2 regions of the Shewanella sp. DW31 genome follow, and region 1 is predicted to be linked to the other one. Evidence: riboswitches for the same ligand, from Rfam matches in the RefSeq annotation. Region 1 holds a riboswitch; the other holds the start of a gene.

What was found. A riboswitch is a leader RNA that binds a small molecule or an ion and turns the genes downstream of it on or off. The one in region 1 is predicted to bind cyclic di-GMP.
Region 2: linked by a shared signal. The riboswitch ahead of gbpA (N-acetylglucosamine-binding protein GbpA) and the one ahead of GWI56_RS18560 (glycosyl hydrolase family 18 protein) in region 1 are both predicted to bind cyclic di-GMP.

Annotation. Positions count from the first base shown of each region.
Region 1 is NZ_JADWMP020000026.1:34,686-39,116, reverse strand. It holds gene GWI56_RS18570 (aminopeptidase P family protein) at 1-720, opposite strand, end outside; gene GWI56_RS18565 (ROK family protein) at 1,114-1,899, shown strand; cyclic di-GMP riboswitch class I at 2,225-2,313, shown strand; gene GWI56_RS18560 (glycosyl hydrolase family 18 protein) at 2,427-4,431, shown strand, end outside.
Region 2 is NZ_JADWMP020000012.1:3,836-8,266, reverse strand. It holds gene GWI56_RS11485 (aromatic amino acid transport family protein) at 1-332, opposite strand, end outside; gene gbpA (N-acetylglucosamine-binding protein GbpA) at 895-2,340, opposite strand; cyclic di-GMP riboswitch class I at 2,464-2,563, opposite strand; gene GWI56_RS11475 (TMEM165/GDT1 family protein) at 2,974-3,528, shown strand; gene norR (nitric oxide reductase transcriptional regulator NorR) at 3,579-4,431, opposite strand, start outside.

The DNA.
Region 1 (4,431 bases):
CTCAATGCCCTCTGGGAGTTTGCTTAAATCGGTGAAAAGCTGCATATCGCCATTGGCGTGGAGCAGGGCACTGCCGAGTACAACGGGCAGGCGCGGTACATCATTGCCGCGAATGTTGAGTAGCCAGCAGAAAGAATCTAAGGCGGCGATTAAGGCAACATCACCACCGGCTTTTTTTACTAAGGTACCAATTTCAATGCGTTTTTGCAGGCTGGTTTTACCTGCACTCTCGTTGCTAAACAAAGTGATAGGCGCGTTCGACTGTGCTGGGCGATTCTGCCAATGCAAATCGATAGGGTTTTGTTCAACTGCAACTAATTCGATTTGGGATTTATTTAAGGTTGCTTTGGCATTTTCATACCAAGCTAAGGTGTGTAAGCGCGCATCGAAGCCGACGCGTGACCCCGCTGGTAGCGTGTCACATAACCACTCAATTTGTGGTGTATCGGTTAGGCTTTCATAACTGAAAAGTGTGGCATCGACTTGCAAACGAACTTGAACCGTATAGCGGCCATCGGTAAATATTGCGGCTTTATCTTTCAATACGATAGCCATACCCGCCGAACCGGTAAAGTTGGTTGCCCAGTACAAACGTTCGTTATGTGCTGGCACATATTCGCCCAGATATTCGTCGGCACGGGGAATAATAAAAGCATCGAGATTAGCAGATGTTAATTCGTTACGAATAGCACCGAGACGGTTAGCGATTGATTGTGACATATGGGCTCCAATTAAGACTGGCATGCTATGCGAGTCGGTAGGCGAAGATCGCCTAAGGATGAGTAGGTTTATGTTGATTTGAGTTTTAACCGGCTCGGATTATCGCAAGTCTAGCGCGCTAGATGCAAGGGTAGCGAATAAAGGATTTTGTATACAATCGTGAATTTGTGCAGGTAAGACGCTTGAGGTTATGGGGTTTGTTGTTAATTTATTTATGTGATTTTGAGCATGGAAAGTGAATTAAATAAAAGGTTGGTCATGTTTTAATTAGGACTTGTTCCTTACAAATTAGCAACTTAAGTTTTATTCAATCGCTAACATTTGGACCCTATGCTAACATTTGCCATCTCTACTCGGGGTCAGAGTGGGGCACATGTATCAGTGGAGTAAGCGATGCAAATACTAACAATAGATGTGGGCGGTACCAAAGCCCTGTTCGAACTTCAGCTCGCGGGACATACAGAACAATATAAAATCCCCACAGGTGAAGGTTTTAAAATTGAAGAGTTAAATAATCAAATTGCGGCGTTTGAACGTGATTATGATTTACAGCATTACCAACTAGCGATTGCCGTACCTGGACTGGTACAAAATAATCGTTTGGTTTCTTGTAAATCTTTACCTGGACTTAATGGATTGAGCTTCGATACAGTCAAAACCCAGGGTAAGCTTAAGTTTATCTGCAACGATATCGATGCGGGTATGCAAGCGATTTGTGATGCCAAATATGCCTGTGAGTTATTGGTCATGTGCGGCACTGGGATCGGTATGTCTATTGCTTTTAATGGACAAGTCTTTACGGGAGCGACGGGCGTGGCGGGGGAGTTGGGGCCTTGTCGCGTGATGACCGAATCTGGCGAGTTTAGTTTAGAGCAACTGGCCAGTGGCGATTCAGTGCGCAGCCGTAAAATCTCCACTCAGGATGATTTATATCGCGCGGGCAGTTATCTCGGCATGGGATTAGCGTGGGCGGTTAATTTATTTAATCCCAATCGAATTTGGCTTGCTGGCGGTATGATGAATAGCGCTCCTTACTACAAAGGCTGTCTCGAAAGCTTAAAGCAAATGGCATTGAGCGCGCCCTTAGCTGAGATGAAAATCAATCGTGTCGATGATATGGAAACCTTGGTTTGCCGCGGTTTATCAGTGATGCTCGCAAGGGACTACCCCCGCGCATAAGGATCATCATGTTGCTCGACAATGGTTTGCGCCATGAATGTTTAGTGATTGAGGTTTAGCAGCATAAGCGACGTAAATTGTGAAATATAAAGCAGGACTTATGATGCCTTTGGCATATCGAGTCCTGTTTTTTTATTTTTAAAGTATTCAGATAATCCTCATTACCCAAAGTAAATATTAGCGATAGTTTAATTTGCATAATTCCTTTCTTATCAGATGTCTAGTTCTATTTACGATTTTAGCCAATAACACAGTTGATAATATTTTGTTGCAATTTTATTGCGCTTACGCTTATTCTGATATTTGCAATGACAACGTTGTCATTGTGTGTAAAAGGCAAACCAGTTGAAAAACTGGGACGCAAAGCCTCCGGTCTAAGGGTTCGTCTGTACCTATGATAGCGGGGATACCACAGGTTTTTCTTCGTGCAGTTGTCAGTCGTTTTGCATGGTTTTAAGAGAGTGCTGTTTCCTGTCTACGCTTTGTTTGTCTTATTGATTCATATAAAAATTCAATAGGGATATCTCATGTTCAAGACTCAAATTTCAACATCAGCCTTGCTAGTGGCATCAGCGCTGGCATCTACCATCAGTGCCAGCGTTTTTGCAGCGGCGCCCGGTAAACCGACTTTAGGTTGGGGCGAAACTAAGTTCGCTATTATTGAAGTGAATCAAGCGGCTACCGCTTACAATCAATTAGTTACGGTGAAAGATGCCGCCGATGTCTCCGTCAGTTGGAACCTTTGGAGTGGCTATGTGGGCAATAAAGCCCAAGTGTTGCTCAACGGCAATGTGGTTTGGGAAGGTCCATCTGGCGCGTCGGGAACCGCTAACTTTAAGGTGAACAAGGGCGGCCGTTATCAGATGCAAGTACAACTGTGTAACAGTGATGGCTGTACGGCGAGCGATGCTAAACAAATCCTGGTGGCTGATACCGACGGCAGCCATTTAGTGCCACTCAATGCTCCCCTAAAAGAAAACAACCGTCCCTATGCTAATAAATCAGGCAAAGTGGTGGGAGGTTACTTTGTCGAATGGGGCGTATACGGCCGTAAATTCCCGGTCGATAAGATACCTGCGCAAAACTTAACCCATATTTTATATGGCTTTACCCCAATTTGTGGTGGTGATGGCATCAATGATAGCTTGAAAGAAATCGAAGGCAGTTTCGAAGCGTTGCAACGTGCCTGTAGTGGTCGTGGTGATTTTAAAGTTGCGATTCACGATCCTTGGGCAGCGATTCAAATACCGCAGGCGGGAGTGAGTGAGCATTCAGATCCTTACAAAGGTAACTTCGGTCAATTGATGGCACTTAAGCAAGCACATCCAGATTTGAAGATTTTACCTTCGGTCGGTGGTTGGACCCTCTCGGATCCCTTCTTTTTCTTCGGTGATAAAACCAAGCGCGATATCTTTGTCGCTTCGGTGAAAGAGTTTCTACAGACATGGAAATTCTTCGATGGCGTTGATATCGACTGGGAATTTCCAGGGGGGAATGGCGCTAACCCAAATTTAGGTAATGCCAATGACGGTGAAACCTATGTGACTCTGATGCGTGAACTGCGGGCGATGCTTGATGAACTAAGCGCCGAAACGGGTCGTACCTATGAGCTGACCTCAGCTATTAGCGCAGGTGACGATAAAATTCACAAAGTCGATTATCAGGCTGCTCAGCAGTACATGGATTACATCTTCTTGATGAGTTACGACTTTAATGGTGGTTGGACTAATACTGAACTCGGCCATCAAACCAATCTGTATGAAGCGAGTTGGGATCCTAATACTCGTTACACCACAGCTAATGGCGTTAATGCGCTGTTAGGCCAAGGCGTGACCCCTGGGAAAATTGTGGTCGGTGCCGCTATGTATGGCCGCGGCTGGACAGGTGTTAATGGCTACAGTGGTAATAATCCTTTTACGGGGACGGCAACGGGCAAAGTGAAAGGTACTTGGGAAGCTGGTGTGGTGGATTATCGTCAGATAGCGAACGATTACATGGGAAGTGGTTGGACTTACAGCTATGACGAAACGGCCGAGGCGCCATCTTTGTTCAAGGCATCTACTGGCGATTTAATCACTTTCGATGATGCTCGTTCAGTTAAAGCCAAGGGGCAATATGTGCTTTCTAATCAACTTGGTGGGCTTTTTGCGTGGGAACTTGATGCCGATAATGGTGACATTCTGAATGCCATGCACGAAGGTTTAGGCCATGGTGAAGGCACCACTCCGCCAGTGAATAAAGCGCCCATTGCCAATGCGGGCGTGGATGTGAATGTCACAGGTCCCGCCGATGTGACGCTCAATGGTAGCGGTTCGCGCGATCCTGAAAACGCTGCCTTAAGCTATCTCTGGACTCAAGTCTCTGGGCCAAGTGTTGCCATCGCGAATGCGGATATGGCGAATGCGACTATTCAACTGGGAGCAACCCAAACCGATGTCGCCTATGGTTTTAGCCTTAAAGTCACCGATCCTGAAGGGCTATTTGCCAGCGATACTGTGCTGGTGACGAACAAGGCTGATACGCCTAATCAAG
Region 2 (4,431 bases), on a different contig from region 1:
TCGAACATGTTCTTCGCTTTAAGCACTAATAACGAAGAGCCGCCGGTGAGATAAGCCGCGGTCAAGGCAAATAATAAACTCAGGAAAGAAGCACCTTGAATTATTTGACCTTTTTTACCCAGTAACTTACCCGTAATAGCATGCACGTTATCCCCCACGCCAGTGCGTAAGTTAATTTCGAGCATAAGTAATGAGGTATAGGCGGACACGCCCCAAATAACGACGAGTAACACTAAAGCAGGGATAATACCTAAAGCCGCTGTGGCTAAAGGTAACGCTAACATACCTGCGCCAATGGCCGTCCCGGCAACGATGGCGATCGAGCCTAACATTTTTGAATTCACACAATAGTCCTGTTCAATAATTAATTATTATTTTATTTGAGTAAGATTTGAACCGATAAAGCCTTGCGTCTTAAATCGAAATAAGCGACACATCACTTAAAGCATCCAATCAGATCTCGACCTAGCAGATCAATTGGCCCCAATAGCTTTTGAATGTTTCAACCCAGTAGCCATTGAGGCTAACTAAATCGATTATTGAAAAATGGCATGACTTTCAATTGTGATAGCCCAAATTAATGTACCGATATAAGCATCGATTAAATAGATAGTTTGGGACATTAACAGAGCCAAACCCAGTGGGCAAGCCAGTTGTGAACAAAGAAGGGTAGCAAACGGTACGGTAACAACTTAATAGCGCTGTGATAAACGAAAATATACAAGCCAACAAAATCGCTACCTTTGTTGAGAATACCTGTAATCTTGTATTAGGCTCGAATCAAAATAAAGCCGGTCTTTTTCCATCCGATGCAGACAAAAAGGGCTTAAACACAGTGAATATGTTTAAGCCCAATCACATCATGTTGAGAATTGATTAGCTCAAAAAGTTAATTTACAGCTCAGTCCACGCCATAGCCCAAGAAGCGCCAACACCTGGCTCAAATCCTGTGGCAGAAGCCGACCACTGCACGCAATAGCCGCTATAAGGGAATGGCTTACATTGATACACTTTGCCATTTTTAGGCTGTAACACTGTAGTACCTGCAACGTAACCTTTCACGCCTGCTGGGAATACAAAATCAGCTTCTGGTGCAGGAGCTTGATCCTTTAAGAAGAGATCAAAGTTCTGCTGAATAACATCACCTTGTTTAGGCTCAGCTTTTACCTGCAAATGATAATGCCCAGCTTTAGGCTCAACAACGTCTAACACTAAACTAGCACTGGTATTGTTAACAGTTTGGCTCACAAAACCTGACGCGGTGCCATCATGGCTAAACAAATACGCTGACACTAGCATCTCGGCGTTACTGCTCACATCAAAGCTGACCTTCGCCGCACCGTCGATAATTTGATAATCGTCAGCAAGTGAAGTGACTTCTAGGCTGTTGCCCGGAGCAGGTGCTAAATCAAATCCCACTTCGACACGCTCAATACCTGAGTTTTTCGCTGTAAAAATGTCGTTTTTGCCATACACAGGCTCAATCACACCCGATGCATTTTTTTGTCCCGCTTTTAACTGGGACTGCTGGGCATTAATCGCGCTTGCTAATAGGAAAGGCCAATTTTGTTTATCACCTTGAGTCGCATCGCTAATGGTAATGACTGTTTGCTTAGCCGCTTGCTCACCATTGGCGTCAAACACCCGGGTCATCACTTTATCGCCTGCTTTTAGATCGAGTGACGGATTGATATCCCCCACATCTTGCCATTCACTCGGCACAACAGGACCCGAGCCCAAGTTCACATCGATAGCATTGTAGAAACTATTCGTCGTATCTCCCACTTCCCACACGGCCAAGATCACTTGATAACCACTGCGACCTTCTGGCACGTAGCAGTCATGGGTCACTAACTTAGGCGGCTGTTCCATACCACCATCAACTACGCAAAAGGGTGCTAAGTCAAAGCTCGCTCGACTCAAAGCTTGGTTTGGGTTCCAATCTTGGCGAGTTAAATAGTAACGCCAATTACGGGTGACATGGTTTGCTGTGAACTGCCAACTGAACTTATTCCAGCCCGCTTTAATATCCGTCTTTGCCCAACGGCTCGGACTTTGTTCATCCAAAGGTGAAAAAGCACCATTGCCAGCACTCGCCAATTTGCCATCAGCAGGACCTGATTCAGGAAAACCCGATGGCCCCTCAACACTTTGCGGCTCCCATTGCACCGCACCACAATTGGCATTTTTACCTGTTTTACAGGCATATGAACGCGATTCAGGTGCCACAACATAACCGTGCGCCTGCGCAGAGATACTCACAAACGCATTCGTCGCCATTACTGCCGCGGCCAATAAACTCAATTTAGAAATAGGGGAAAAAACAGTAGGATTTGCCACTTTAATGCACTCCATTGATTGCCTATCATCCTAAACATAATGATAGGCTTAGATATAAAAGTGGTATTTGGGCAAACAACAGCATTAAACAGCAGTCGTTTATCTTTCACAGAAATCGAATTCTGCGGCAACTCCGCTATCTTAGTTCACTAAAAAATCCATTTACAACCTTAGACCGGAAGCTTTGCGTCCTAACTTTTCAATTAGTTTGCCAAATACAGTCGTTATCATTGAGTCACTACGAGTTAACAGTATGTAACTAAGTAGAAATGACTTGGCTAAATTAGCAACAAAAGACAACGTTGTCAAAAAATAATTCATTTATATTCATTAAGTTACAGAATGTGAATCGGTATTTTTCTGACACCCGTCAAACATTTATCAGCACCTACTGTTATAAACTCGTGCTTGAAACTAAATCTTACCTAGGTATAATGCCCACCTCGCTTCGGGGGAGTAGCTAACTGGATTTCGAACCATCGTCATCTAGGGTGAACATCAACATACTTGGCAACATGCCATGGTGTTCACAGCAAATCATAGATTTGCCCAGCAAGACCTGAGCACAATTACCGCACCTAGGGGTGGACGGTTTATTGTGCTTATGTCATAACCACCCCTAAAGGATCACACTTGGAAGCCCTACTTGCCTCAACCTTTACGGTTGCTATCGCCGAAATTGGTGATAAAACTCAATTACTTGCACTAATCCTCGCCGCAAGATTTAAAAATAAAACCGCCATTATTTTAGGTATTTTGCTGTCGACATTATTTAACCATTTTGCCGCCGCTTGGATTGGTCAATGGGCCATTAACTGGGTAAGCCCAGATCTTGCACGTTATTTAGTGGCTGCGTCCTTCTTCGCGATCGCTCTTTGGGTGTTAATCCCAGATAAAGTCGATGCAGAAGAGAGCCGTTTCTATAAAATGGGCCCCTTTCTCGCTACCTTTATCCTGTTTTTTATCGCCGAAATGGGGGATAAAACGCAAATCGCAACTGTGGTATTAGCCGCAAAATACGATTCATTAACTATGGTGGTTGCAGGCACAACCTTAGGCATGCTGCTTGCTAACGTACCCGTAGTGATCGCAGGCCACTTCAGCGCCGAAAAATTACCTATGTTGTGGATACACCGTGGCTGCGCGGTATTGTTCGCACTCTTAGGCGTAGCAACACTGTTCTTCTAAGAATCGAGGCTGTGGTTTTGCTGCAGAATAAAATTTCTTCACGCAATATTTTATTCTTTTAAACCTAACCGTTTTGCAAGTCGGTGCAAATTACCTGTATCGATTTGCAATATTCTTGCACACGCAGCCCAATTTTGTTGATTCGCGGCTAAAACTTGACGAATAAGTTGACGCTGATATCTCTCAGTCGCCGCCTTAAGCCCCAGTATAACACTGGAATTATCTTGCGATTGTCGCTCACGACAGGCCGACTCAGACCTAAATGCTAATTCACTGGCTGGCGTTGCGGCATCTGATGGCCTATCTTCGTCGACTGTTCTGTGTGCTTGATTCATCAAAGAATCGAGCTGAAAATGTTTATCACTTAAGCTGATGTAAGCCGTTTTTAGCTCGGCTTTCGCCAACACCGCAGCCCTGTGTATCGCATGCTCTAGCTCACGCACATTACCCGGCCATGTGTATTGCTCTAATAACTGCTGCGCTGCGGGTGTGATATTGATATGGGTGAGTCCTAACTTCGCTTTACAACGTTCAAGAAAAAAACCTGTCAGCATAACAATATCTTGCCCACGCTCTCTTAATGGTGCTACGTGGATAGGAAATACGCTCAACCTATGGTAAAGATCGAAACGAAAGCGCCCTTCCGTTGCCTCTTGGTGCAGAATTCGATTAGTGGCAGCAATAATCCGAGTATTAACTTTTAGGCTCTTATCACTGCCCACTCGCTGTAATTCACCGTATTGTAAAACCCTCAATAACTTAGCTTGCAGCCCCAAGGGAAGCTCCCCGATTTCATCTAAAAACAAGGTCCCCTTGTCAGCGAGTTCAAACTTGCCTTGCCTATGACTGATTGCCCCCGTAAATGCCCCTTTTACATGCCCAAATAACTCGCTTTCGGCGACG